2 regions of the Isoptericola haloaureus genome follow, and region 1 is predicted to be linked to the other one. Evidence: riboswitches for the same ligand, from Rfam matches in the RefSeq annotation. Region 1 holds a riboswitch; the other holds the start of a gene.
What was found. Region 1 has a riboswitch for cyclic di-AMP ahead of V5O49_RS14205 (C40 family peptidase). Riboswitches for the same ligand answer to the same signal wherever they lie in the genome.
Positions count from the first base shown of each region.

Region 1 (14,285 bases):
ACCCGGGCCTCGCGGACGCCTGCCGGGACGTCCGCGACCTCGGGCTCGAGGTGGGACTGCACTCCGGCGGCGCGTGGCCCGCCCGTCTGGCGCACGTGCTGCCGCTCGTCGACTGGGTCGGGCTGGACGTCAAGGCGCTCCCGGACCGCTACGAGGAGGTCACCGGCGCGGCCCCGTCCGGCCGGGCCGCCTGGGAGTCGGTTCGGCTGCTGGTCGAGTCCGGGGTCGACCACGAGGTGCGCACCACCGTCGACCCGACGGTGCACACCCGCGACGAGGTCCTCGCGATCGGTGCCCGCCTCACCGCGATCGGCGTCCGTCGCTGGGTCGTGCAGGAGGCGCGGCCCGACGGCGCCCGCGCCGGTTGGGTGCGCCGGCTCGACCGGCGGCGGCTCTCCGACGTCCTGTACGACGACGACCTGCCCGGCGTCGAGCGGCGTGTGGGCGTCTGACCCGGGGCCCGCACGGCTCGGTAGGTTGTCCTCCATGACCGAGCGACCCGAGGACGACCTCTCCTTCGCCTCGCCCGGTCCGGCGACGCCCGCGGCCGGGCCGGACGGGACGCCGCCGGTCGCCGGGACGCCGGGCGCGACCGCCGCCGCGCCGGGCGCGACCGCCGCCGCCCCACCGGCCCGGTCGGGCGACGGCACACGCTGGGGAGCCCCGGGCGGGCCGACGCCGGCCGAGCGTGCCGCGGCGCGGCGCACCGCGCGGATCTGGGTGCTGTCGGTGGTCGGGCTGATCGTGCTCGTGGTGGCCGGTGCGACCGGGATCTCCGCCCTGACCTCCAGCGCGCGCGAGCAGGCGTGGGAGCCGGTCGCCGCGGACGTCACCGCTCCCACGACGGTCAACGCCGTCCAGCTCGTCCTGGGCTCGTGCCTGTCGGGCGCGTCGACGGAGGGCGGCGTCGGCGCGGTGGAGGTCGTGCCCTGCGCGGACCCGCACGTCGCCGAGGTGGTGGGGCGCACCGACGCCGCGAGCGACGCGATCTGGCCGGGCGAGGACGTGGTGGCCGCCCGCACGGCGCGCGGCTGCACCGCCGACCTGCTCGGACCGCAGGCCCGCGCCGAGGCGGCGCCGTCGGTCGCCTTCGTGGTGTGGACCCCGACGGAGGACTCGTGGGCGGCCGGTGACCGGACCGGGCTGTGCGTCGCCGTGCTGGACGAGGAGCGCACCGGGTCGCTGCTGGACTGACCGGGCGGCCCCGGGATGTCGACGGACGTCATCGGACCCGCGCCCGATCTTCACCGACCCGGCACCCTGGATGCGGCGATCGTCCGATCCGGCACGTCGAGGCCGAGGCGTTCCGTCCGGTTCTGTCCGGACTCGTCGGTCATGACGGGCACGTTCCCGCCGCCGGATCCCTTCACGTCTCCTCCACGACCATCTCCCGACATGGTCGTTATCGGATTGTGACCTACCGTGATCGCGTGGTTACGGTCCCTACGTCGTCCGGAGACCGGGCGGCGACCGGCCCGCAGCCCAGTGCTGCCGGCGGGCCGGCCCAACGGAGCACCGACGGCAGCAGCGGGAGACCCAGGTATTGCGGGTGACGCACGTCGCCACCCTCGGGGTGAAGCCGTCCTTCGGCGGCAGGCCACCACTTCTCGGCCTAACCCGACAGCTCATCTCGCCGGCTGGAGGAGTACCCCATGTCCACCACCTCCCTGGATGCTGCGCGCCCGCGGGGCGCGGTGCGCCCGCCGCGGACACGGCACGCTGCCGTCGCCATGACCCTCACGGCCGCCCTCGCCGGCGGCACGCTCGTGGCCGGCGCCCAGTCCGCCGTCGCCGACGAGGCGACGACCACGTCCGACGAGTCGACCGCCACCGAGACGGCCACGCCCGAGCCCACCGCCACCGAGACGGCCACGCCCGAGCCCACTCCCACCGAGGAGCCCGTCGTGGTGAGCACGACGCCGGACGTCTCGATGTCGAAGTCCCGCCACACCGGCCGCAAGGGCCAGGGGCACACCCGTCCGAAGTACACCGTGAGCGCCACGACGGCCGACGGCGAGGCGTTCGCCGGCCGTGTCCGGCTCTACGTCAAGGGCACGAAGGTCGCCGTCAAGCAGCTCGACGCCGACGGCACCATCCACTTCCGTCCGGGCCTCGGCAAGTACGACGTCGGCCGCAACGGCGTCCGCGCCGTCGTCGCCCCGGCCGCGGCCACCGGCCTCGACCAGGTGACCAAGAACCGCACGGTGCGCATCAAGCCGAAGGCGCGCACGAACCTCTACGTATCGATGAGCCGCAAGCAGGCCACGAAGGGCAAGTCGCACACCCGTCCGAAGTACACGGCCAAGGTCCGCAAGTGGGGCGAGCCCGTCACGGGATGGGTCCGCCTGATCGTCGCAGGCGACAAGGTCGCGGTGAAGAAGACCAACAGCAACGGCGTCGTGCGTTTCCGTCCTGGGCTGGGCAAGTACGACGTCGGCGGCAACCGGATCCGTGTCGTGGCGGTGCCCGTCCGCGGCGAGGGCCTGAAGAAGACCACGAGGCACCGCAACGTCCGGGTGGCCCCGAAGGTGACCCGCGGCGACAAGGTCGTCCGCGTGGCGAACAGCTACGTCGGCCACCGCTACTCCTACGGCGGCACCTCGCCGGCCACCGGGTTCGACTGCTCCGGCTTCACCTCGTACGTCTACAAGAAGGCGACCGGCAAGACCCTGCCGCGCTCGTCGTCGGCGCAGGCCTCCATGGGCAAGCGCGTCTCGCGCAGCAACGCCAAGAAGGGTGACCTCGTCTACTCGCCGGGGCACATCGGGATCTACGCCGGCAACGGCCGGATCATCGAGGCGGCGCGTCCGGGCGTCGGCGTCGTGAAGCGCACGATCTGGCAGTCCAACCCCCAGTTCATCCGCATCTGACCCGCACCTGACCGGCAGCGCACCGGCGCAGGACCACCCCACGAGATCGACCCACCCGGCCGAGATCGACGTTCAGTACGTCGGTCTCGGCCGGGTGGGTCGATCTCGTGTCTGCGGGGTGTCGGCGACGGGCCTCAGCGCAGGGTCAGACCTTCGTCGCCCTCCACCCGGTCGACGACGACGGTGTCACCGTCGGACACCTCGCCGGCCAGCAGCCGGCGCGCCAGCCGGTCACCGATCTCGCGCTGCACCAGCCGGCGCAGCGGCCGCGCCCCGTACGCCGGGTCGTAGCCCTCCAGCGCCAACCACTCGCGGGCCGGCGGCGTGACGTCGAGCGTGATCCGACGGTCGGCGAGACGGTCCGCCAGCGCTGTGACCTGCAGCTCGACGATCCGGCCCAGCTCGCCGAGGGTGAGCGCGTCGAACAGCACGACGTCGTCGAGCCGATTGAGGAACTCCGGCTTGAAGGCCGCGCGCACCGCGGTCATCACGCTCTCGCGCTTGGCTGCCTCGTCCAGCGTCGGGTCCACGAGGAACTGCGAGCCCAGGTTCGAGGTGAGCACCAGGATGGTGTTGCGGAAGTCCACGGTGCGGCCCTGGCCGTCCGTGAGCCGACCGTCGTCGAGCACCTGCAGCAGGATGTCGAACACCTCGGGGTGGGCCTTCTCCACCTCGTCCAGCAGGACCACGGAGTAGGGCCGACGGCGGACCGCCTCGGTGAGCTGACCGCCCTCCTCGTAGCCGACGTACCCCGGAGGGGCCCCGACGAGCCGCGCCACCGAGTGCTTCTCGGAGTACTCCGACATGTCGATGCGCACCATGGCGCGCTCGTCGTCGAAGAGGAAGTCCGCCAGGGACTTGGCGAGCTCGGTCTTGCCGACACCCGTCGGCCCGAGGAACAGGAACGACCCGGTCGGCCGGTCGGGGTCGGCGACCCCGGCCCGCGAGCGCCGCACCGCGTCCGAGACGGACCGGACAGCGGCCTGCTGGCCGATGAGCCGTTCGCCGAGGACGTCCTCCATGCTGAGCAGCTTCTCGGTCTCGCCCTGCAGCATCCGGCCGGCGGGGATGCCGGTCCAGGCCGAGACGACCTCGGCGACCTCGTCGGCCCCGACCTTGTCGGCGATCATCGGCGTCTCCTGGGCGGCCTCCTCGGCCGCCGCCTCGGAGGCCTCGGCCTGCTCGGCCTCGGCCAGCTCGCGCTCGACGGACGGGATCTCCCCGTACAGCAGGCGGGCGGCGGCCTCGAGGTCGCCCTCGCGCTGCAGCCGGTCGGCCTCGGTGCGCAGCTCGTCGATGCGGGCGCGCAGGTCGCCGACGCGGTTGTGGCCGGCCTTCTCCGCCTCCCAGCGGGCGGTGAGAGCGGCGAGCTCCTCGCGCCGGTCGGCCAGGTCGGCGCGCAGCTTCTCGAGCCGCTCGCGCGCGGCCGCGTCGGCCGAGCCCTCGGCGTCCTTGAGGACGACCTCCTCCATCTCCAGCCGGGTGACGGCGCGCTGCAGCTCGTCGATCTCCACCGGCGAGGAGTCCATCTCCATGCGCAGGCGGGAGGCGGCCTCGTCGACGAGGTCGATGGCCTTGTCGGGCAGCTGGCGGCCGGTGATGTACCGGTCGGAGAGCGCGGCGGCGGCCACCAGCGCCGAGTCGGCGATGGTCACCTTGTGGTGGGCCTCGTAGCGCTCCTTGAGCCCGCGCAGGATCGCGACGGTGTCCTCCACCGACGGCTCGCCGACGAAAACCTGCTGGAAGCGGCGCTCCAGGGCCGGGTCCTTCTCGATGTTCTCGCGGAACTCGTCGAGGGTGGTGGCGCCGACCATGCGCAGCTCGCCGCGGGCGAGCATGGGCTTGAGCATGTTGCCGGCGTCCATGGCTCCTTCGGAGCCGGCGCCCGCACCCACGACGGTGTGCAGCTCGTCGATGAAGGTGATGACCTCGCCGTCGGAGGCGGTGATCTCCTCCAGGACGGCCTTGAGCCGCTCCTCGAACTCGCCGCGGTACTTGGCACCGGCGACCATGCCGGCGAGGTCGAGGGCGACGAGCCGCTTGCCCTGCAGCGAGGTGGGCACGTCCCCGGCCACGATGCGCTGGGCGAGGCCCTCCACGACGGCGGTCTTGCCGACGCCGGGGTCGCCGATGAGCACGGGGTTGTTCTTGGTGCGGCGCGACAGCACCTGCACGACCCGGCGGATCTCGGCGTCACGGCCGATGACGGGGTCGAGCCTGCCGTCCCGGGCCCGCTGGGTGAGGTCGCTGCCGTACTGCTCCAGGGCCTTGTAGGTGCCCTCGGGGTTCGGGCTGGTGACCCGGCCGTTGCCGCGGACGGCGGGCAGCGCGGCGCGCAGCGCGTCCGCGGTGGCGCCGGCGGCGTTCAGCGCCTGGGCGGCAGCGGACTGGCCGGCGGCCACGGCGATGAGCAGGTGCTCGGTGGAGACGTACTCGTCGCCGAGCGCCTCGGCCTCCTGGGTGGCGGTGGTCAGCACGCTCTGCATGGCGCGCGACGGCGACGGCTGGGCGACGCCCTCGCCGCTCACGGTCGGCAGCGCGACGAGCGCGGCGCGGGTCTTCTGCCCGATCTGCTGGGGGCCGGCCCCGACGGCCTCGAGCAGCCCGACGGCGACACCACCGGTCTGCTGCAGCAGCGCGGACAGCAGGTGGGCGGGCTCGAGCTGGGGGTTGCCGGCGGCGGACGCCGACTGCACGGCGTCACCGATGGCCTGCTGCGACATCGTCGTGAACTTGGTGTCCATGGGTCCTCCGGGTCCGGTACGAGTGACTGCTGACGTCAACCGCCGCAGAGTTGAGTCTATTCCGCTCAACTTTGCCTCGCCACGGCAGGTGGCGGCGGGTGAATTCGCCCTGCATGCAGCGGTCCGGATGCCCTGTCGACGCCGGTCGGGGATGCTGGGACGGTGATGCCTGCCACGCTCGCCCCGCCGCCGTCCGCCCCCGACCGCCGTCGGCCCCGGCCACGGGTCCGACGGGCGGCGACGGCCGTGCTCGCCGCCGTCGGCCTCCTCGCGCTCTCCGGGTGCATGAAGGTCGACTGGGACATGACCCTCAGCGAGGACGACACGGCCTCCGGCACCGTGATCATGGGGATCTCCGACGAGTTCGCCGAGTCCCTGGGGATGGACCCGCAGGAGCTGTGGGACATGTCGAACGAGGGCGAGGACTCCCTCACCGAGGACCTGCCGGAGGGCTCGACGGAGCAGCCCTGGTCCGACGGCGAGTACACGGGCGTCGAGGTCGGCTTCGTCGACCAGCCCATCTCGGAGATGAGCGGCGAGGGCAGCGACGACCTGTCCATCACCCGCGACGGCGACGAGTACGTCGTCGACGGCGTCTTCGACCTGAGCCAGGACGCCCAGGACATGGAGGACATGGGCGGCGAGCTCCCCGAGGGCCTGCTCGACAGCTTCGACATGCGCATCGCCGTGACGTTCCCCGGCGCGATCAGCGAGACCACGGGCGAGGTGGACGGCAACACCGTCGTGTGGACGCCGTCCGTCGGGGAGGTCACCGAGGTGTACGCCCGCGGCTCGGCCGTCTCCGGCGGGGCCGCCGCGCCGGAGGACGAGGCCACGACCTCCGAGGAGGAGGCGACCGACGAGCCGACCGCGGAGGCCACCGACGAGGAGTCCGCGGCCGCCGACGACATGGCCGACACCGCGGCCGAGGACGACGCCGGCGGCTTCCCCTGGTGGATCGTGGGCCTCGTGCTCGGGCTGGCCGTCCTCGGTGTCGTCGTCGCGCTCGTCGTGCGCAACAACCGCACCCCCGGCCCGCCCGGGGCCGGCGCGCCCGGCAGCGGCCCCGCGCCCTACGGCGGCGGCGCCGTGCCCCCGAGCTACGCCCAGCCGCAGCAGCAGGCCCCGCCCGTCGTACCGCCCCAGCAGCCGTACCAGGACCCGGACGGCACCCCGCCGACGCCGCCGCGCTGAGCCGCCGGTCCCGATAGCCTCGGGACATGACAGCGACCGACTGGCACCCCGACCTGCTCGGCGAGGGCTTCGAGGCCCGGACCCTGGACCTGCCGGAGGGCGCGAGCGCCACCCTGGTCCGCCACGTGCCGTCGGTCGCGCCGCTCGGCGACCCGGCCCGGGTGGCCGTGCTGTCCGTGCACGGCCTGGCGGACTACTACTTCCACCCCCACGTCGCCCGCGCCCTGGCCGACGCCGGGTTCGCGTCCTACGCCGTGGACCTGCGCGGCCACGGCCGCTCGTGGGAGTCGTACGAGGCGGCCGGCGGCGACCCGAACCAGGTCCCCGACCTGGCGCTGCACGCCCAGGACCTGGACGCCGCCGCGGACGCGGTGCGGGCCGCCGGTCACGAGCGGCTCGTGGTGCTCGCCCACTCCACCGGCGGGCTGGTCGTCCCGCTGTGGGCGGACGCCCGCCCGGGCCGCGCGGACGCGCTGGTGCTGAACAGCCCGTGGTTCGAGCACAACGCGCCCCGCCCGTTCCGGTGGGCGGGGGTGGCGCTCGCCGAGGCCGTCGCCCCGCTGGCGCCGCGCGCCGTCCTCAGCCACCTCGACGACGCCTACGCCCGGGCGCTGCACCGCGCGCACGGCGGCGAGTGGGACTTCGACACGACCTGGAAGCCGCACGAGCCGTTCCCGGTGCGCGCGGCCTGGTTCCGCTCGGTCCGCCGGTCCCAGCGGCGGCTCGCCCACGGCCTCGACCTCGAGATCCCCGTGCTGGTGCTGACCTCGGACCGGTCCACGCACGCCGAGCACCTGTCCAGCGACTCGGTGCTCGACGTCGCGCACATGCGCGCCCTCGCCCCGCGGCTCGGCGACGACGTCAGCCTCGCCACGATCCGCGGCGGCACGCACGACCTGGCGCTGTCGCCCTCGCCCGCGCGCGAGGAGTACCTGCAGGTCGTGACGGACTGGATCGCCGCCGCCGTCTGACGCTCGGCACCCGCGGGGTGCACCGTCCCGGCCGCACCGTCGTGTCCGATTCCCGCTAGCCACCCCGGGGGCGGGCGGGTGACGATGAGGTCGTGCCCGCCACGACCGACACCCGCTGGACCGAGCGATACCGCGCCATCGCCGCGCGCGACGCCCGGTTCGACGGCCAGTTCGTCACCGCCGTGCGCAGCACCGGGATCTACTGCCGCCCGTCGTGCCCCGCCCGCACGCCCAAGCCGGAGAACGTGACGTTCTACCTGACCTCGGCGGCCGCGCACCACGCCGGCTACCGCGCCTGCAAGCGATGCCTGCCCGAGGCGAGCCCGGGCACCCCCGCCTGGGACCTGCGCGGCGACGCCACCGGCCGGGCCATGCGGCTCGTGGCCGACGGCGTCGTGGACCGCGAGGGCGTGGCCGGCCTGGCCGCCCGGCTCGGCTACAGCACGCGCCACCTGCACCGCCTGCTGCGTGCCGAGCTCGGCGCCGGACCGCTCACGCTCGCCCGCGCCCAGCGCGCGCAGACAGCGCGCACCCTGCTGACGGGCACGGACCTGCCGGTCGCCGACGTCGCGTTCGCCGCCGGGTTCGGGAGCATCCGCCAGCTCAACGACACCGTGCGCGCCGTGTACGCGACCACCCCGACCGCCCTGCGGAGCCGTCGCTCGGTGCGCCCCGGCACGGTGAGCGGCGCCGGCACCGAGGGCGACCGCGTCCACCTCGACCTGACGCTGCCCGTGCGGGAGCCCTTCGACGCGGCCGGGACGATCGCCTACCTCGCCGCGCGGGCGGTCGACGGGGCGGAGTCCGCGACCGTGCACGACGACGCAGCCCGCTACGCGCGCACCCTGCACCTGCCGCACGGGCCCGGCGCCGTCGCCGTCACCGCCGGTCCCGCCGTCGGACCGGGACGCCTCGCCGCCCACCTCGAGCTGGCCTCGCTGCAGGACGTCGCCACCGCGGTGGCGCGGGTACGCCGGCTGCTCGACCTGGATGCCGACCCCGTCGCCGTCGACACCGCGCTGGCCACCGACCCCGCGCTCGCCCCGTCCGTCGCCGCGACCCCGGGCGTCCGGATGCCGGGGGCCGCGGACCCGCACGAGATCGTCGTCCGCGCCGTCGTGGGTCAGCAGATCTCGGTGGCTGCCGCGCGGACGCACCTGAACCGGCTCGCGGCGGCGGCCGGCACGCCCTACCGGTCGACGGTCGCCGGACTCACCCGGCTGTTCCCCACCGCCGCGCAGGTCGCGGCCGACGACGGCGCCAGCCTGGCGCTCCCGGCCCGGCAGCGTCGCACCGTGGTCGCCACCGCCGACGCGCTGGCCGACGGCACCCTGGCGGTCGACCTCGGCGCGGACGCCGACGAGCTGCGCGCCGCGCTCGAGGCGCGGCACGGCATCGGACCGTGGACGTCCGGGTACGTGACGCTGCGTGTCCTGGGCCGTCCCGACGTCTGGCTCGACGGGGACGCTGCCCTGCGGACCGGCGCCCGCCGGCTCGGACTGCCCGACGACCGGGCCGCGCTCGCCACCCGGGCCGACCGCTGGGCCCCCTGGCGCTCCTACGCCGCCCGGCACGTGTGGCGGGCCGCTGCCGCACCCGTGGACGAAAGGACCACCGCATGATCGCCGCGACCACCCTCGACACCCCGGACGGACCCTTCAGCCTCGTCGCCGACGACGGCGTCGTGCTCGCCTCGGGCTGGACCGCGGACGTCCCCGCCCTGGTCGGGCTCGTCCACCGGGACCTGCGCCCGGCGGCGGTGCCCGTCGTCGACACCACCGACCCCGCCGTCGCCGCCCCGGCCGCGGCGGTCCGGGCGTACTACGCGGGCGACCTGGGCGCCGTGGCCCGGGTCGACGTCGTCCAGCGCTCCGGCCCGTTCCGCGAGCACGCCTGGGACGTGCTGCGCGAGGTCGCACCCGGCGAGCCCGTCACCTACACCGAGTACGCCCGCCGTGCGGGGCGGCCCGCGGCGGTGCGCGCGGCGGCGGGGGCGTGCGCGCACAACGCGGCCGCACTGTTCGTGCCGTGCCACCGTGTGCTGCGCACCGACGGCACGCTCGGCGGGTTCCGGTACGGGACCGCGGTCAAGGAGTCGCTGCTGGCTCGCGAGCGGGCCGCAGCGGCCGCCTGAGGCGGCGCGTCAGGCCAGGTCCTCCGGCGCCAGCAGGAACTCCGACTCGTCGGCGATCTCCCCGCCGACGGCGGCGTGGATCGCGGCGGCGACCTTGCCCACCAGGTCGGCCGCCCGCTTGCGGGCCACCACCAGACCGGGCTGGGGGAACTCCATCTGCGCCTCGAACTGGTCCGGCGGGTCCCACACGACGCGGTAGCAGATCGCCCCGCTCGCGGCCCAGGGCAGCTCCTTGACGAGCAGCGGCAGCACCTCGTCGCCCATGACCTCCACGGTCACCCAGCCGTCGTGACCCAGGTCGATCGTCAGCCCGTAGCCGTCCAGCACGACCGGTGCCTGCAGGGCGGCGATGTCGAAGTCGTCGGCCCGGGCGTGCAGCTCGCGCCGCAGCTCCGGGTCGAGCTTCTCGCCCGGGTAGAGCGGCTTCTCCGCGATGCCCTCCGGCGGCCCCTGGTAGTCGGCGCCCTGGGTGGCCAGGACCACTCGCGGGTGGACCTCCTGCAGCACCCGGTGGGCGGCCTGCGGGTCGAGCCACACGTCGGACCACACCGTCAGGTCGACCGACGCCCCCGGGTCCGGGGTCAGCACGACCCCCGCGCCGGCGGCGCGCCGCTGGGTCTCGGCCGGGTCCCACAGGCCCGCCACGTCCAGGCGCACCGAGCCGCCGAGGCGTCGGGCGGCGGCGATCAGCCACTGCACGACGCGTTCCTCCTCGCGGTTCGGCAGCCCTGCCGGGAACGCCCGGGCGAGACCGTCGCGGTCGCCGCCACCGGGGAACGGCGGGTCGTCCCAACGCTCGCGCGGGCAGACGACGTCGAAGACCAGGGCGGTGCGCGCCGGCAGGCCGGGCTCGAACCCGTCGCCCCGCGGAGCGTAGGGCCCGTGCACGTGGCTGTGCCGGGTCAGGCGCAGCACGCCGGGCTCACCGGGTCCGGCGATCCGGCCCGCGGGCAGGTCCGCGCCCGGCAGGTCCGACGGGGCGACGTCCCAGCGGGTGCCGCCGAACCGCGACAGGGCCAGCACCTCCACCTCGTCGACCGTCACGTCGTCCGGCACGGCGAGCAGGTGCCGCGCCTGGTGCCCCTGCGTGGACGCGCGCGGGAGCGGTGGCAGGGACGGGGACGAGGTCTGGGCCATCAGGCGACGTTCCTTCCGGGTCCGGGAGTCCGGCCGACGGACGTCGCCGGCGCGGCGGGACCGAGCGTACCGACGTCGGCCCCCGGTGTCGCCGACCCCGGTCATACGTCGGTGCGGTGGAAGGACTGCCAGGAGCGGCTCGCCGTCGGGCCCCGCTGGCCCTGGTAGCGCGAGCCGTACCGAGCCGAGCCGTAGGGGTGCTCGGCCGGGGAGGAGAGCCGGAAGAAGCAGAGCTGGCCGATCTTCATGCCCGGCCAGAGCGTGATCGGCAGGGTGGCGACGTTGCTCAGCTCGAGGGTGACGTGCCCCGAGAAGCCCGGGTCGATGAACCCGGCGGTGCTGTGCGTCAGCAGGCCGAGCCGGCCGAGCGAGGACTTGCCCTCCAGCCGGGCGGCGACGTCGTCGGGCAGGGTGACCGTCTCGTACGTGGACCCGAGGACGAACTCCCCCGGGTGCAGCACCAGTGGCTCGCCGGGCTCGACCTCGACCAGCCGGGTCAGCTCCGGCTGCTCCTGGGACGGGTCGATGAACGGGTACCGGTGGTTGTCGAACAGGCGGAAGAACCGGTCCAGGCGCACGTCGATGCTCGACGGCTGGACCATCGCCGGGTCGTACGGGTCCAGGGCGACGCGTCCGGCGTCCAGCTCGGCCCGGATGTCGCGGTCGGAGAGCAGCACGCTGCACACGGTAGCCGGGCCGACGGCGCCCCGCCGCGCGGTCCGCGCCGTGGTCCGCCGCGCGGTGCCGGAGCGGATTCGGGACACGGGCCGTTGTTGGGTATGATCGCCGTGCGCGCATCGACGTCGGTGCGTCACGCGGGTGTAGTTCAATGGTAGAACTTCAGCTTCCCAAGCTGACAGCGCGGGTTCGATTCCCGTCACCCGCTCGCTGCTCGACGAGGCCCCGTACCGGATCCGGTACGGGGCCTCGTCGCGTCGGAGCCTCGTCGCGTCGGGGCCCGGTCAGCGCGGCGGCTGCCGGCGGGGCTTGAGCCGGACGTCGGGCAGCGTCGGAGCACGCAGGGGTCCGCCGTCGTACCCGTCCACCCGACCGAACCGGCGCCCGGCCGCGCCGTCCACGTAGCCGGTCTCCCCGTCGGGGCGATCGGCGAGCTGAGCCGTCCAGTCGGCCCGCGCCGCCGCGACGTCCTCGTGGGTACGGCCGACGAAGTTCCACCACATGACGACGTCCTCGGTGAAGGGCTCGCCGCCGAGGAGGACCGCACGCACCGGGGTCGCCCCCGCGCCCACGACGAGGCGGTCGCGGCCGGGGGCGACGTAGGCGAGGTCGGCGGGCGGCACCGATGTGCCCTCGAAGGTCGCCTCCCCCGCGTCCACCAGGAGCCCGTGCTCGAAGGCGACGTCGACGTCCAGCTCCAGGCGCGTGCCGGCCGGCACGTCGAGCTGGGCCCCCACGAGCGGGGAGTACGTGCGGGCGGGCGAACGCAGCTCGCGACCGCCGACCTGCAGCGCGCCGAGGAACACCCGCACCCGCGCGCCGTCGACGTCGGCGACGGGCAGGTCGGCGTGGTGGTCGAACTGCGGTGCGGTCGCGGCGTCGCCCGAGGGCAGCACCGTCCACAGCTGCACGCCGTGCAGCGTCGGCGGCCGCGGGTGGTCGGGCGTCGAGGCCGGGGACTCCTCCGAGTGGGAGATCCCGTGCCCCGCGGTCATGAGGTTCAGCTCCCCGGGCCGCACGAGCTGCTGGGAGCCCACCGAGTCGCGGTGCATGATCTCGCCGGCGAAGAGCCAGGACACCGTCTGCAGCCCGATGTGGGGGTGCGGCGGCACCTGCATCCCGGCCGAGGAGGAGACGTCGTCGGGCCCGTAGTGGTCGCTGAAGCACCACGCGCCGATGAGGGACCGGCGGCGCTGCGGGATGGTCCGGCGGACCGTCATCGCCCGGGGGCCGCCCAGCGGGACCTCGCGCGCGGTGAGGATCTCGACGTCGGCAGGGGCGTCGCCGACGGTGCAGACCTGTTCGGCGGGACGCAGCTCCAGGTTGCTCATGGCGGCGAGCCTACGCGCGGCAGCGCTCCCGGACATGGCCGAGGCCCCCGGGACGGCCGGGGGCCTCGGCAGGAACCACGTTCCCCGCGCGATCGCTGTCGGGGCGCCGTGTCGACGTCACAGCCCCGGGGCTCCTGTCGTGGGAGCCGGGGCCTGGTGCGTCGGCGCCCCGACCTCCGCGTTCTCCACAGGAGACCCGGACGTGGGTGGTCTTCCGGCCACGCCCGGACACCCGCGTCGTCACCCGCGGCCCGCACTCGGTGCGGATCGGCCCGTCGTTCTCCGGTCGACCGTCGTCCCGTCGGGGGGTCCCGACCCGCTGATGGGCGGGGCCGGGAGGTGCTCCTCGCCGAGACCGTTACATCGTTTTTAGACCGGCGCACGTCGCTCTGCAAGGGGTGTGGAGGGCGGATTCTCCGGCCACAGGCTCGTCCACAACGGGAGCCGCGGAATCCCCACACCGTCCACAGCGCTGTGGACAAAATCTGTGGACGAGAACCCTGCAGCAGCCCGGCACCTGGCGACGGACGCCACGCCCGGCAGGCCGGATGACGTGCTGACAAGCGCCCGGAAAACTGCTCAGAACCGCAGGATCTCGGGGTTCCGGGACATCAGGGACGACGCAGGAGGCCGGTCCGCGGCGGCGCGGCACCGGCAGGTCGCGCAGCGTTCACCGGAGAGCGGCGCGGACAGTACCACGCTCGACGCGGATCCACACACCTGTGGACAACTCGCTGGTCAGACCCACGCCCGCGTCGAGGACTGCTGGTCGTCCAGGCGCCGCTCGATCTCGGCCGTCGTGGCGACGAACGCACCGTCGTCGACCAGCACGCCACCGGTCCGGGCGTGCGTCAGCAGGGCCAGCCGGGCGGCCATGGCCCGCATGCGCGTCCGCGCGATGACGTGGAGCCCGGAGGGCTGCTCGAGCCGGAGCTCGTAGGGGTCCTGGGGGACCCAGCGGACCGTCACCGCGAACGGCCCGTACTCGGCGGGGTCGATGTCGACCAGCGCCCGGGGCACGCGGTCCACGCGCTGGGCGTCCAGGGTCAGGGTGCCGTCGTACGGCGTCCGCGCCACCAGCCGGAAGGTGGCCGAGCCGTCAGGACCCACCGACTCCGCGTCGAGCTCCGCCGTCGCCACCACGGACCGCAGCAGGGCGAGCAGGTCGGCCGAGGCGATCGGGTGCGCCGAGAACAGCCGCAGGTCCACCGAGCCGCCCGGGTCCG
Region 1 covers NZ_JBAGLP010000118.1:878,783-893,067, forward strand. Annotated here, with positions in the region: gene V5O49_RS14195 (anaerobic ribonucleoside-triphosphate reductase activating protein) at 1-452, shown strand, start outside; gene V5O49_RS14200 (septum formation family protein) at 487-1,194, shown strand; cyclic di-AMP (ydaO/yuaA leader) riboswitch at 1,504-1,648, shown strand; gene V5O49_RS14205 (C40 family peptidase) at 1,653-2,870, shown strand; gene clpB (ATP-dependent chaperone ClpB) at 3,005-5,614, opposite strand; gene V5O49_RS14215 (LppM family (lipo)protein) at 5,780-6,808, shown strand; gene V5O49_RS14220 (alpha/beta hydrolase) at 6,835-7,779, shown strand; gene V5O49_RS14225 (AlkA N-terminal domain-containing protein) at 7,872-9,401, shown strand; gene V5O49_RS14230 (methylated-DNA--[protein]-cysteine S-methyltransferase) at 9,398-9,913, shown strand; gene V5O49_RS14235 (hypothetical protein) at 9,923-11,050, opposite strand; gene dcd (dCTP deaminase) at 11,152-11,727, opposite strand; tRNA gene V5O49_RS14245 (tRNA-Gly) at 11,866-11,936, shown strand; gene V5O49_RS14250 (pirin family protein) at 12,013-13,059, opposite strand; gene V5O49_RS14255 (hypothetical protein) at 13,798-14,285, opposite strand, start outside.

Region 2 (14,285 bases), on a different contig from region 1:
GCCTACGCGGTGCACCACCTCACCGATCACGAGACGAAGTCGGCGAACGCGATCGACCTGGCCGCCGAGGCCGGGAACCCGGACCGCGTGCTGATGTTCGCCTCGACCTCGAAGGTCACGTTCGCCGGCGCCGGGGTGTCGTTCCTGGCGTCCTCGCCGGCCAACATCTCCTGGTTCACGAAGCACCTGTCGTTCCGCGCCATCGGCCCGGACAAGGTCAACCAGCTCCGGCACGCGATGTTCTTCGGCGACGCGGCGGGGGTGCGGGCGCACATGGCCAAGCACCGCGAGATCCTGGCACCGAAGTTCCGTGCGGTCGTCGAGATCCTCGGCGACCGGCTCGCCGACACCGGCGTGGCGACCTGGACGGACCCGGACGGCGGCTACTTCGTGTCGGTCGACGTCGTGCCGGGGACCGCCTCGCGCGTCGTCCAGCTCGCCGGCGAGGCGGGCATCAAGCTGACCCCGGCCGGGGCGACGTTCCCGTACGGCAAGGACCCGCAGAACGCCAACATCCGGCTGGCGCCGTCCATGCCGCCGCTGGACGAGGTCCGCGTGGCGATGGACGGCGTGGCGACCTGCATCCTGCTCGCCGCCGCGGAGTCCGCCTCCGCCTGACCCGCTGCCCGTTGTGGGCGTGAAATATGCAGCTGCGCCCGGGGTGCAGCTGCATATTTCATGCCCACAACGCCGAGGGGCGTGGCGTCGGGCACAGCACAGAAACTCCCCGGATCCCCACCGGGGACCGCACAGTCGCTTCCTAGAATCTCAGGACAGCCCGCGGCCGACGTCGGACCCGCAGCAACGCACGGCAGGTCGGCCGACGGGTGACGCGGGCTCCCCTGTCCCTGCGCACCCAGGAGGCGCCCGTGACCGCGATCGCCCCTCCCCCGAGCGACGAGCGCCCGGCCCGCACCGAGGCCGACGAGAAGCTGCCGGAGCCCACCAAGCTCTCGGTCACTCAGATCGTCGCCAGCGCGCTCGCCGCCGTCAGCACCACCGTCATGCTGTCGTTCTTCGGCATCGCCGGCACCATCATCGGCGCCGGTGTCGCCAGCGTCCTGACGGTCGTGGCGAACTTCCTCTACACGCGCTCCATCGAGAAGACGCACGCCCAGCTCAAGCCCGTCGTCGGCCAGATGGTCCGGCCGCGGCCCGAGGCACGTGCGCTGCCCGACGGCGGCACCCCGGCGTCGCAGGCCGCCCCGGGTACGGCGACCGTCACGGCGGTCGGCGCGGGCGCCGTCGAGGACGAGACCGACGGGCCCTCCGACCACGTCGATGCCCCGGCCCGGCCGCGCAACGCCTGGCTGCGGACGATCGACCGTCACGGCACCTTCCGCGTCCTCGCCGCCTCGACGGCCGTGGTGTTCGTCGTCGTCATGGGGGTCGTGCTCGTGGCCGAGCTGTTCATGGGCAAGCCGTTGGCCGCTGCCGTCCAGGGCGTCGACGGGTCCGGGACGAGCCTGAGCCGCACGGTGGAGCGCGACTCCGCCGACGTCGTGGGTTCCGGGAACCGGATCGTGGAGGGCGACGGCTCCGGCGCGACGACCGGCACCGACGGCTCGTCGACGGGGACCGACGACGAGGAGTCCGTCGAGCCGACCGACGAGTCCAGCACCGGGACGGACGGGGGCACCGGCACGACGCCGGAGCCTAGCCCCGAGCCGACGACCCCGGTCGAACCGACGGACCCGGCCGAGCCGACCGACCCCGCCGAGCCCACGGAGCCGGCCGAGCCGACCGATCCGGCGACGCCCGAGGATGGCACGTCCTCCTCCGGGAGGAGCAGCGGTACCGGCTCCGACGACACCGGTTCCTCGGATTAGCGCGCACGACGAACGGCCCGCCCCTCCCGGAGCTCCGGGTGAGGCGGGCCGTTCGTGCACCTGCAGGTCAGCCGAGATTCTTCTGGCGTCCGACCCTGCGACTCCGCTCCGGGCGAGTGCCTCGTCAGCCGCCGAGCACGGCCTTGAGGAACTCCTTGGTGCGGTTGTGCGTCGGGTTCGTGAACATCGTCTCGGGGTCCGCCTCCTCGACGATCTGACCCTTGTCGAACATCAGCACGCGGTCCGACACCTCGCGGGCGAACTGCATCTCGTGGGTCACGAGCAGCATCGTGATGTCCGTCGTCTCCGCGATCTCACGCAGGACGTCGAGGACGTCGGCGACGATCTCGGGGTCGAGCGCCGAGGTGACCTCGTCGAGCAGCAGGATCTCCGGGTCCATCGCGAGCGCGCGAGCGATCGCCACGCGCTGCTGCTGACCACCGGACAGCTCGTTGGTCTTGAAGTCCCGCTTCTCGGTCATGCCGACCTTCTCGAGCAGCCGCTCGGCGTCCGCGATCGCCTCGTCCTTCGGCTTGCGCAGGACGTGGATCGGGGACTCGATGATGTTCTCGATCACGGTCATGTTCGGGAAGAGGTTGAACTGCTGGAAGACCATCCCGACACGGTTGCGCACGACGCGCCGCCGCTTCTCGGGGACGGCGACCCACTTGTCGCCCTTGTACTCGTGCGTGTACGGGTCACCGTCGATGAGGATGAGGCCGCCGCTGAGCTCCTCGAGCGTCATGAGCAGCCGCAGGATCGTCGTCTTGCCGGACCCGGACGGGCCGATCAGCGTGACGCGCTGGCCTTGCGGGACCGAGAAGTTGAGTCCGTCCAGGACGACGTTGTCGCCGAAGCGCTTGTCGACGTCCCGGAACTCGATGGCGGGCACGTCACCCGTGGCAGTGGTCATGGTCGGGCTCTCCCCGGGGTGGTTCGGATCAGGCAAGACGGATCTCCATCCTGCGCACCAGCAGCGAGGTCGGGTAGCTCACCGCGAGGAAGAGCAGACCCACCATCGTCAGCGCCTCGATGTACGAGAAGGTGTTGGCACCGTAGTCCTGCCCCGCCTTGTACATCTCCGTCACGGAGATGGCGAAGAGGAACGGCGTCTCCTTGAACATGGAGATCGCGTAGTTGCCCAGTCCGGGCAGGGTGTTGCGGATCGCCTGCGGCAGGATGACGGCACGCCAGGTGCGCCCCTTGGCCATGTTCAGGGCCGTGGCTGCTTCCCACTGTCCCTTCGGCACGGCCTCGATCCCCGCGCGGTAGACCTCGGACATGTACGTCGCGTAGTGCACGCCGAGCACGACGAAGCCGACGACGTAGCCGGGCACCCAGGTCAGCAGCAGGTAGACGAACACGAGCTGCACCAGCAGAGGCGTCATGCGGATGAAGTCCACGACGAACTTCAGCGGAGTGGTCAGCCAGCGCGAGGGGGTCCGCATCGCGAGCGCGATGAAGAGGCCCAGGACCGAGGCGATGATCATGCCGAGCACGGTCATCTGGATGGTGACCGAGAGGCCCTGGAGCAGGTCGGGAAGCACCTCCCAGGCGCGTTCCCAATCCCAGATACTGTCGTTGTTCATGCGCCGCCACCCCCAGCCGGGGCTCCCGCGATGTTGGCCAGCCTCGGGTTGGAGGCGGGCTTCAGGCCGAACGTCTCACGCAGGGTGGGCCGCGTGCCGCGGCCGAGCCGCCGCTTGGCGCGCTCCTCCAGGATGTTCATCCCCCAGGTCAGCAGGTAGGCGATGATGAAGTACACGATCAGACCGGCCGTGTAGCTGAAGAACGTGTCGGCCGTGGCCCGCCGCAGCTCGACGGTCCAGAAGTTCACGTCCTGCAGCGTGATGTAGTACGCCAGCGCCGACCCCTTGAGGAGCTGGATCAGCAGGTTGGCCAGCATGGGGATCATCAGCGCCCATGCCTGCGGGAAGATGACCCGCCGCACCTTGTGGAACCACGTCATGTTCAGCGCGGTCGCCGCCTCCCACTGCCCCTGCGGGACCGACGCGATCGACCCGCGGACCACCTCGGAGGCGTAAGCGCCGTAGTTGAGCCCGAGCGCCACGATCGCCACGGCGAGCGCTTCCATCTTGAAGCCGAACACGGGCAGCACGTAGAAGAGCCAGAAGAGCTGGACCACGAGCGACGTGCCGCGGAAGAACTCGACGACGACGCGGGACGGCCCGCGCACCCAGAGAGTCTGGGTGCGCGAGCCGAACCCGAGCAGCACAGCGATGACGACGGCGAGGAGAGCCCCGCCCACTGTCATCTGCAACGTGACAAGAACCGCGTCCCCGAGGAGCGGGAGCCTCTCGACGAGGTCCTGGATGTCATCGCTCATGCGTTCAGTAGTCCATGCCCAGCTCGTCCGCGAGGTCGGAGAGGTCCTGGTCCGGGTCGCAGAGCTGCTCTGCGGTCAGACCGGAGGGCGGGAACTCGGTGCCGGAGAAGCCGAAGGGCTCCATGACCTCGAGCCAGGCGTCCTCGTCCTCCAGGTAGGTGGCGAGGCCGTCGTTGTAGGCGGCGAGGAGCTCGGTGTCGTCCTGGCGGAAGACCTCCGCGCCGGCACCGATCTGGGGCTCGCCGTTGATCGTGGCGACGAACGCCTCGGTCGCCTCGACGGGCTGGTCGGTCTCCTCGGCCAGAGCACGCAGCGAGATGCCGGTCAGGGCGTAGGCGTCGGCGCGACCGGAGACGACCGCGTCCAGGCCCGCCTGACGGTCCGGGACCTCCATGGCCTCGACGTCGGTCTCGTCCGCGTAGCCCGCCTCGATCGCGCCGGAGGTGACCGCGAGCGTCAGCCCGCTGCCCTCGACCGACTGCCAGTCTTCCAGACCCTCGGGGTTGCCCTCGGGGACGAGGAAGGCCGTGGTGTACATGATCGTGGGCTCGGCGAAGGCGACCTGCTCGCACCGCTCGGGCAGGATCGACATGCCCGCGCTGACGGCGTCGAAACGGTCGGCGTTGACGCCCGGGATGAGCGCACCCCACTCGACCTGCGTGCCGGTGACCTCGTCGATGCCGAGCTCGCCGTAGATCTGGCGGCCGAGCTCGATGGTGGCGCCGGTGAGCTCGCCGTCCTCCTCGTAGGAGTACGGCACCTCGCCGAAGAAGCCGACGTTGATCGAGCCGGCCTCCTGCAGGTCGGCGAGAGTCGACATGGACTCGCCGTCGCCGCTGTCGCCGGTGTCGCCGCCGTCGCCGGTGTCCGAGCCACCGTCGTCGACGCTCGAGCACGCGGCCAGGGCGGTCAGAGCAAGAGCGGAGCCGGCCGCGGCGAGAGCCCGGCGGCGGTTCGTGGTCCTCGTGGACTGCACGGGAGTCTCCTTCCGTCGCCCCGACGTGGACACAGCGGGGCTGGATGTGTGGACGATTCGTTACGGTATCCCCGTTCCGAACGATCCGACAATGGGCGTGTCGTCGCGTCTGATTGTCCTACAATCGCAAGATCGGCGTGATCACGCCCTTCGGCGCGGCAGACTTCACCCGGCGACATCTGCCTGCAACATCCGCCGACCGGGATCGTTGTCGTGTCGTGACCTCGGAAGGAGCTCCATGCACCCGCCCCACCGGCCTGCGCCCGGTGCCGCACCGGCCCTCTCCCCCGTCACCCGACCCTCCACGGTGGACCTCATCACCGTCGAGCTGCGCAACGCGATCTACACCGGAGCCCTGCGCGTCGGGGCACCGATCCGCGAGATCGAGGTGGCCCGGCAGCTCGGCGTCAGCCGTGGCCCGTTCCGCGAGGCGGCGCAGCGGCTCGTCGCCGAAGGGCTCGTGGTCGCGACCCCGGGACGCGGCCTGTCCGTGCGGACCATCGGCAAGGACCGGATCCGCCCGCTGTACGCCGCGCGGACGATGGTGGAGACGACGGCGGCGCGCGCCGCCGTCGACACGGCGACGGCGGACCAGGTGGCTGCCGTGCGCTCGGCCCACGACGAGCTGGTGCGCGCCGACGCGACCCACGACGCCCTGCGAGTCGGCGCGGCGGACCTCAACGTGCACTGGCAGCTCGTGGCCGCGAGCGGCAACCCGTGGCTCCTGCACTGGATGAGCACGCTGATCGTCGAGGTGCGCATCGCCAGCTTCACGGTCAGCGAGGAGTACGTCGTGCGCAAGGACGCCGCCGAGGCGCACGCCGACATCGTCGAACGGCTCGAGGCGCGGGACGCCGACGGTCTGGAGGCAGCGATCCGCGCGAACCTGGACGACGCGGTGATGCGTCTGCTCGCCCCGGAGCGGTTCGGGTCGGAGTCCCTCGAGGAGCCGCGGCCGCTGCCGCCGCCGCGGCTCGACCCCCTCCACCTCTGACACCGCGCAGCGGCCATGAAGCTGTGGGCGTGAAATCTGCAGTTCTGCGTGGGGCAGAGCTGCAGATTTCACGCCCACAGCGCACGGGCGCCGCGCACAGGGAGCCGGCGGTCGTCTAGCGGGAGGCGTGCGCCCGGCGCTGACGTTCGAAGTCGTCCGCACGCCACGAGGTCATCCCGCCGACGACGGCGGCGCTCGGCCGGCCGTCGGCCTCCCGCAGGACCTGGATCGGCTCACCGACCGGACCGAACCCGGCGTGCGGCTCCGGCCGCAGCACGTCGCCGTCGACCTCGAGGCGCTCGGCACCGTCCAGCGGGTCCGCCCGGCGCGGGTCGACGGCCCACAGCCGGTCGCCCAGCCGCGCCACGTCCGTCATGCCCCACAGGTTGGCGAACCGGCCCGTCCAGCGGTCCAGCGGGTGCGGAGCGGTGCCGCCGTCGTCCGGCGACCGCTCGGCCGCAGTCTCGCCGTCGTCCGGCGACTCGCCGTCCGGGGTGGCCGGCGCGGCCGGATCGCCGCCGTCGGCCCCGGTCCCGGCTTCAACCTCAGCCTCGGCCCCGGCCTCGGCCGCAGACCCGGCCTCGAGACCCTCCAGAGCCGCGGTGACCAGCCCGAACATCCCGAGCGCGAGCGCGTCCGCCGGGCCGTCGATCGCGTTCGTCAGGACGGCGACGGCGATGCGCTCGGACGGGTCGAACCACGTCCGCGTGATCTGCCCCGGGAAGCCACCCGAGTGGCCGACCAGCCGGCGGCCGCCCACCTCGCGGGTCTCGAACCCGAGCCCGTAGCCCCGCCGCGGGCTGTGCGGCCGGTCGATCACCGACTCGTCGCGCTGCAGCAGCCGACGCGTCTCGGGGCGCACCAGGGTCGAGCCGTCCGCGTGCGCGTCCGCCCAGCGCACCAGGTCGCGCGCCGTCGAGCAGAACCCGGTCGCGGCCGACAACGCACCCGTGGTCACCGCCGCCACCGGCAGCCGGCCGTCCGCGAACATCGTCGCCAGCCCCGGGGCGGCGAGCGCTCGCGCGCTGTGCCCGACGACGGCGCGGCGAGCGACGTCGTCGTCCAGCTCCGGCGAGGTGTCGGCCAGGCCCAGCGGCTCGATCAGCTCGGTGCGCACGTGCTCGCTGTACCGGGTGCCGGTGATCTCCTCGATGACCATGCCGAGCAGGCCGTAGGCGAGGTTGGAGTACTTGAAGTGCTCCCCGCGACCGAAGACCTCCCCGTGGCTGAGGACCTCGTCGAGCAGCGTGGCACGGTCCGGGAACGGCGTCGCGAGCTGCCAGTAGTCGGCGTCGTGGCCGTCGCGCAGCACCCCGCCGGTGTGCCCGAGCGCCTCGCGCACCGTCACCCGCCCGACGTCGGAGCCGTCCAGCTCGGCGACGTGCCGGGACAGCGGGTCGTCCAGACGCAGCCGGCCGGCGTCGACCAGCCGGGCGACCGCCGTCGCGGTGAACGTCTTGGAGTGCGAGGCGACCCGGAAGACGTGGTCCGGGCGCAGCGGGGTGCCGGAGGTCAGGTCCGTGACGCCCCACGCGCCGTCGAGGACGAGCTCGCCGTCGATGCTCACCGCGTACTGCACGCCGGGCAGTCGGGCCAGACCGGCCTGCGTGGCCACCCAGTCGGCCAGGTAGGCGGTGTTGAGGCGCTCGGCGGTGGCGCCCGGGTGGTGCACGGGCTGCGCGGTGCGGGGGGTCATGGGCGAAACCCTAACGACCTCGCGGGCGCCCGTCCGCCGAACGATGAATTCTCTGTCGGTGCCGCGTCCTACGTTCTACATTGGCAGCACACCCACCGAGGAGACCCTCATGCGCGACGGGCCCCAGCACGCGGTCGAGGCCACCGGCCTCGTCAAGCACTTCACCTCCGGCAAGAAGACGACGAAGGCCGTCGACGGCGTCGACCTGGCCATCCCCACCGGCAGCGTGTACGGCCTCCTGGGGCCCAACGGCGCCGGCAAGACGACGGTCGTGCGGATGCTCGCCACGCTGCTGCGCCCGGACGCCGGGACCGCGAAGGTCCTCGGCCACGACGTCGTGTCCGAGGCCGACGCCGTCCGTGCCGCCGTCGGACTCACCGGCCAGTACGCCTCGGTGGACGAGGACCTCACGGGGACCGAGAACCTGCTGATGCTTGCCCGGCTGTACGGGTTCCGCGGGCCCGCGGCGCGGCAGCGGGTCGCCGACCTGCTCGCGGCGTTCAGCCTCACCGACGCCGGTGGACGACAGGTCAAGACCTACTCCGGCGGCATGCGGCGGCGCATCGACCTCGCCGCCTCGCTCGTGCTGTCCCCGCGCGTGCTGTTCCTCGACGAGCCCACGACCGGGCTGGACCCGCGATCGCGCAACCAGGTGTGGGACATCGTGCGCGTGCTGGTCCAGGACGGCGCCACGGTGCTGCTGACCACCCAATACCTGGAGGAGGCCGACCAGCTCGCCGACCGCATCGGCGTGATCAACCACGGCCGGCTCATCGCCGAGGGCTCGCCCAGCGAGCTCAAGCACTCCGTCGGCCAGGGCGCGGTGACGCTGCGGCTCGCCGACGCCGCGCGGCGGGCCGAGGCGGCCGCCGTCGTGCAGCGGGTGCTCGGGACCGAGCCGACGCTGCCCACCGACCCGTACGGCCTGACCGCCCGGGTGCCCGACGACGGCACGCACCGGGTGGCACAGGTCCTCCCCGCGCTCGAGGAGGCCGGGATCGCCGTTCCGGAGTTCTCCCTCGGCCAGCCGAGCCTGGACGAGGTGTTCCTGACGCTGACCGGCGAGCCGCTGCCGGAGGACGAGCAGGGCTCGGGCGAGCCCGCCCTCGAGCAGGAGGTGTCCCGATGACCGCCGTCGACATCAGCACGACCACCCTGCGCGAAGCCGTCGCGCTGGAGGAACGGCCGTCGCGCCCGTCGGCCGTCTCGACGTCGCTGACGTTCGGGTGGCGGGCGCTGCTCAAGATCAAGCACGTGCCGGAACAGCTCTTCGACGTGCTCGTCTCCCCCGTCGTCTTCACGCTGATGTTCACGTACCTGTTCGGCGGGGCCCTGGCCGGGTCGACGACGGCGTACATCCAGTTCCTGCTGCCCGGGATCCTGGTGCAGACGATCATCATCGTCACCGTCTACACCGGCTACACGCTGAACTCCGACATCACCAAGGGCGTCTTCGACCGCTTCCGCTCCCTGCCGGTCTGGCGGCCGGCACCGATCGTGGGCGCGCTGCTCGGGGACCAGGTGCGGTACACGATCGCGTCGGTCATGTGCATCGGGCTCGGGCTCGTCATCGGCTTCCGGCCGGACGGCGGTGTCCTCGGGGTGGTCGCGGGCGTCGCGCTGCTGCTGGTCTTCGCCTTCGCGCTGAGCTGGATCTTCACGATCCTCGGCCTGCTGCTGCGCACCCCGAACGCCGTGATGGGCGTGTCGATGATGGTGCTCATGCCGTTGACGTTCGCGTCGAACATCTTCGTCGACCCCGCGACGATGCCGTCCGGGCTGCAGGCGTTCGTGGACGTCAACCCGGTTACGCACCTGGTCACGGCGGTCCGCGGCCTGATGGGCGGGGTCGTCGACGCCGGCGACATCGTCACCGTGCTCGTCTCGGCGGTGGTGATGACGGCGGTGTTCGCGCCGATCACGATGTACCTCTACCGCAACCGCCACTGACCCGCCGCGTCCCTCCGCGCGCCACCCCACCCGCCCCGGCCGCCCCGGCCGACCCGGCCGCCCCATCGTTGTGGGCATGAAATCTGCAGTCGACACGCCGAGGTCGGCTGCAGATTTCATGCCCACAACGGCGGGCGCCCCGGGAAGACGCTGAGGTCGCCGCTCAGATCGTGGCGCGGTACGGCACGACGACGGTCTCCGGCGTACCGGCCGGCACCGGTGTCGGAGCACGATCGAGCAGCGGACGGACCCGTCCCACGACGCCGCCAGGACGCACACCACCGTTCCGCGTCAGGTCGTCGCCGACCGCGACGACCACCTGGTACCCGAGCTCCTGGACCCATCGGCGCCGACGCACGTCCTCCCGCCACTGCCCGCGGTCGGTGCGATGCTGGTCGCCGTCGTACTCGATGACGACCCGATGCTCCGGGTAGAGCAGGTCGCACCGCTTGACGTAGGTGCCGTCGGCGAGCCGGATGGTCGCGTTGACCAGCGGGCACGGCAGGTTGGCATCCGTCAGCTGCAGTCGTGTCCGGGTCTCCGTCACCGAGTCGGTGCCGGGACGCAGGCGCGGGATCTGGGCACGGACCTGAGCGATCCCCTTGACCTTCCGGGTGCGTGCGGCGAGCCGTGCCAGCTCCGTGGGGCTCGTGAGCTCGCGGGCGTGCCGCATCATCGCGTCACCCAGCACCACGATGTCGTCCGGCGACCGCAGATGCGCGGCGACGTGGACGAACGTCTGGGCAGGCGTCGTCACGGGCAACCCGCGAATCGTCGTCGTGTCGAGGACCTCCTGCCGGGTCCGGTGCGCGATCACGTCCTGACGCTGGGGACGGTCGGCCGCAGCGGCGGTGACCACGTGCGGTGCGGCGCCGTCGGCCGCCAGGTCCTCCATCGTCCACGGGACGTCGACGCCGAACAGCCGCAAGGCCGTGACGTGACTGAAGACCACGCCGTCGCCCAGGACCGGAAGCAGAGCGCGACATCGTGCCTCGAGCCCGGCCGCCGCCCCGGACGCGACGCGCACGCCGTGGAAGGGGCTGTCGAACCGGACCCGACGCAGCGTCGTCGGCTCCACGCCCTGCGCGAGGGCATCGGCGACGCGGAAGGGCCGCTCCGGAAGGTCGTCGTCCTCAGGCAGTGATCGCGGCACGACACGACCGTGCCAGAGCCGTCGGCACTCGCGCCGGCGTTATCCACAGCCCCGGGGAGCAACCGCCCGCCCCAGTGCTGTGGGCATGAAATCTGCAGGTCGGACCTCGGTCCGACCTGCAGATTTCATGCCCACAACGAAAGGTGGGGCGGCGGAGGGTGGGGCGCGCAGGTGGGCGGCAGACCGAGCTAGGGCGCCTTCAGGCGGCGGAGTCGGCCTGCAGCTCCTCGTCACACTTGCGCGTCACCACGAGGACCGGGCACTTGGAGTGGTGCAGCACCGCCTGGCTCGTCGACCCGAGCAGCAGGCCGCGGAATCCTCCACGGCCGCGCGACCCCACGACGACGAGGTCCGCGGCGCCGGAGAACTCCGTGAGCAGCTCGGCCCCGGACCCGTCCAGCACGTGCCGCTTGATGGTCAGCCCGGGATGCTCCGCCGCGACCCGGTCGACGATGACGTCCAGCCCCGCGCGGACGTCGTCGAGGATCTGCTCGTGGTCGATCTGCGACGGCAACCAGGCGAGGACCCCCGCGCCGCTGCCCAGCGGGACGCCGGCCACGGCCACGAGCTCGGCGCCCCAGGTCTCGGCCTGCTCGACGGCGTGCCGCAGCGCGACCTCGGCGGTCGGCGATCCGTCGACACCGACGACGATGCGTCGCACGGCATGCACGGCGGCACCGTCCCGGCGGTCCGGGCCGTCGCCCTCCTCCGGGTCCGAGCGGTACGGCACCACGACGGTCGGGCAGTGGGCGTGCGCGGGCAGCGCCGACGAGACCGTGCCGAGCAGACGCTCGGTGAAGCCGCCCCGGCCGCGCGTCCCGACGACCGCGAGGCACGCGTCGGACGACATCTCGACCAGCACCCCGGCGGCGTCACCGGTGGCGACGGTCCCCTGGACCGGGACGCCGATGCCCTCGACACGGGCCGTGGCTTCGGCGAGCACCGCCTTCGCGCCCTCGGCGATCGCCGTGTCGTCCAGCGCCGCGTACCCGCCGTCCAGCGACGCGGCCGTGAACGACGGCAGCGAGTAGGTGCACACCACGTGCAGGCGCCAGCCGACCCGTTCGGCATATGCCGCTGCCCAGTCCAGGGCGTGCAGGCTCGGCTCGGAGCCGTCGACCCCCACCAGGACGACCTCAGGACGTGTCATCTCGCGCCTCCCTCGTACGTCCGGACCTCGGCGTCCGGCGAACCGTGGTTCAAGCCTAGCGAAAGCAGGCCGCAAGACGCAGCAAAGCCGGGCCGTCGAGCGGGGGCAGCGCCGAGAACAGCACCCGCGCCGCCACGTCCAGCGCAGAGCACGACGCCCCGGCACTCACGCGGAGTGCCGGGGCGTCGGGAGTCGTCGCGGGACGATCAGCCGGTGACCCGCAGGAAGGTCGGGCTGGACTGCCAGAGGCTGGACTGGCGGACGGTCCAGCCACCGGGGCGGGTCGCCTCGATCTGCTGGCCGTTGCCGATGTAGATCGAGATGTGCCCCGGGGACCAGATGAGGTCGCCCGGCTGCGCCTCGGAGGAGGAGATCTGCGTCGTGTTCGAGGCGCTGAGGATCGCGCTCGAGGAGTGCGGCAGCGAGACGCCGACCTGGGCGTAGACGTAGGTCACCAGGCCGGAGCAGTCGAAGCCGGAGGGCGAGGCGCCGCCGACGACGTACTGGGTGCCCAGGTAGCGGGCCGCGATGGACACGACCTGGGAACCACGCGAGCTGCTGGCCGCGGGCGCCGAGGAGGTCGAGGACTCGGTCGTGCTCGACGACGAGGAGGAGGACGAGGAGGACGAGGTGGAGACCGGCTCGCGCTCGGCGGAGCGGGACGGCGTGGTCTCGCGCACGGGCTCCGGCTCGGGCTCCGGCGCGGCCTTGATGTCGGCCTTCTTGGCGATCTTGGGGGTCACGCGCTCGACGGTGACCTTGGCCCCGGCGTCGACGGTGACCACAGGCGCGGTCTCGAGGGCCTGCTTGGCCTGGTCGGTCAGCGCACCCAGGTCCACGGTGCTCAGCTTCTTGGCCGCGTCCGAGTCCACCGGTGCCGCGTGCGCGGCGGTCGCCCCGCCGATCGTCGACACGAGCAGACCACCGGCCGTGGCCATCACGGCGGCGCGACGGCCGGCTGCGGCCGAGGGTGCGGTGATGGGGCGGCGTGCGGCCCGGTGCCGGCCGCGCGTGGTGTTGCGTGCGTTCACGTCTTCCCTCTCCTGTCCGCCTACGAAGTCAGCTGTCGGGTTCGGGTGGGAGAAATCACCCGGCCCCACGGTCCGAGAACCGTGGGGCTTCACCCCGAGGACACCGTCTCCGGTGCCCAGAAGTGGGTCCCCCGCCCCTGCCTGGGTCTCGGTTCACGACCGGCGGCAGGGCTCGGCGTCCGGTCGAGGTCCGGCAGAATGCTCCACCGAACGCCTGAACCGTATCTGATACGCGGCGCCATGTCACGTTTCGATCACGATCCCGGGCCGAGCGTGTTCCGCGGGCCCCGATTCGGCGTCTGGACGGCCCGCTGAGCGCTTCAGGGAGCGCCCGCGCCCCTGTCTCCGCGAGACCCCTGGACGGACGACAGAGGGCCCTGTCGCGCTCTCGGCGCGACAGGGCCCTCTGTCGTGGAGTCCGGCAGGCTCAGCCGACCCGGATGAAGGTCGGGTTGGACTGCCAGATGTTGCGGAACTGGACGGTCTTGCCCGGACGCGGCGAGTCGATCTGGGTGTTGCCGCCCGCGTAGATCGCGATGTGGCCCGGGGACCAGATGAGGTCGCCCGGCTGCGCGGCGGCTCGGGAGACGACGGTGCCGGCGTAGCGCTGGTCCGAGGACGAGCGCGGCAGCGAGATGCCGACCTGCGCGAAGACGTACTGGGTGAACCCGGAGCAGTCGAAGCCGGACGGCGTCGTGCCGCCGGAGACGTACGGGACGCCCACGTAGCGCGAGGCGACCGAGATGACCGAGGAGCCGACGGCGGAGGCCGGGACCGAGGAGGCGGAGCTCGAGGACTCGGTCGTGCTCGACGAGGAGGTCGAGGACGACGAGGAGGACGTCGAGACCGACTCCCGCTCGCCGGAGCGGGACGGCGTGGTCTCGCGCACGGGCTCCGGCTCGGGCTCCGGCGCGGCCTTGATGTCGGCCTTCTCGGCGATCTTCGGGGTCACGCGCTCGACGGTGACCTTGGCCTCGGCGTCGACCGTGACCACGGGCGCCGCCTCCAGCGCCTGCTTGGCCTGGTCGGTCAGCGCACCCAGGTCCACGGTGCTCAGCTTCTTGGCCGCGTCCGAGTCCACCGGTGCCGCGTGCGCGGCGGTCGCCCCGCCGATCGTCGACACGAGCAGGCCACCGGCGGTCGCCACCACAGCAGCCCG
Region 2 covers NZ_JBAGLP010000110.1:85,887-100,171, reverse strand. Annotated here, with positions in the region: gene V5O49_RS04360 (aspartate aminotransferase type Ic) at 1-618, shown strand, start outside; gene V5O49_RS04355 (hypothetical protein) at 870-1,829, shown strand; gene V5O49_RS04350 (amino acid ABC transporter ATP-binding protein) at 1,954-2,742, opposite strand; gene ehuD (ectoine/hydroxyectoine ABC transporter permease subunit EhuD) at 2,771-3,418, opposite strand; gene ehuC (ectoine/hydroxyectoine ABC transporter permease subunit EhuC) at 3,415-4,176, opposite strand; gene ehuB (ectoine/hydroxyectoine ABC transporter substrate-binding protein EhuB) at 4,181-5,152, opposite strand; gene V5O49_RS04330 (GntR family transcriptional regulator) at 5,391-6,146, shown strand; gene V5O49_RS04325 (serine hydrolase domain-containing protein) at 6,262-7,842, opposite strand; gene V5O49_RS04320 (ATP-binding cassette domain-containing protein) at 7,952-8,971, shown strand; gene V5O49_RS04315 (ABC transporter permease) at 8,968-9,792, shown strand; gene V5O49_RS04310 (DUF559 domain-containing protein) at 9,956-10,945, opposite strand; gene V5O49_RS04305 (universal stress protein) at 11,145-12,095, opposite strand; gene V5O49_RS04300 (C40 family peptidase) at 12,302-13,126, opposite strand; cyclic di-AMP (ydaO/yuaA leader) riboswitch at 13,129-13,290, opposite strand; gene V5O49_RS04295 (C40 family peptidase) at 13,554-14,285, opposite strand, start outside.
Region 2: linked by a shared signal. The riboswitch ahead of V5O49_RS04300 (C40 family peptidase) and the one ahead of V5O49_RS14205 (C40 family peptidase) in region 1 are both predicted to bind cyclic di-AMP.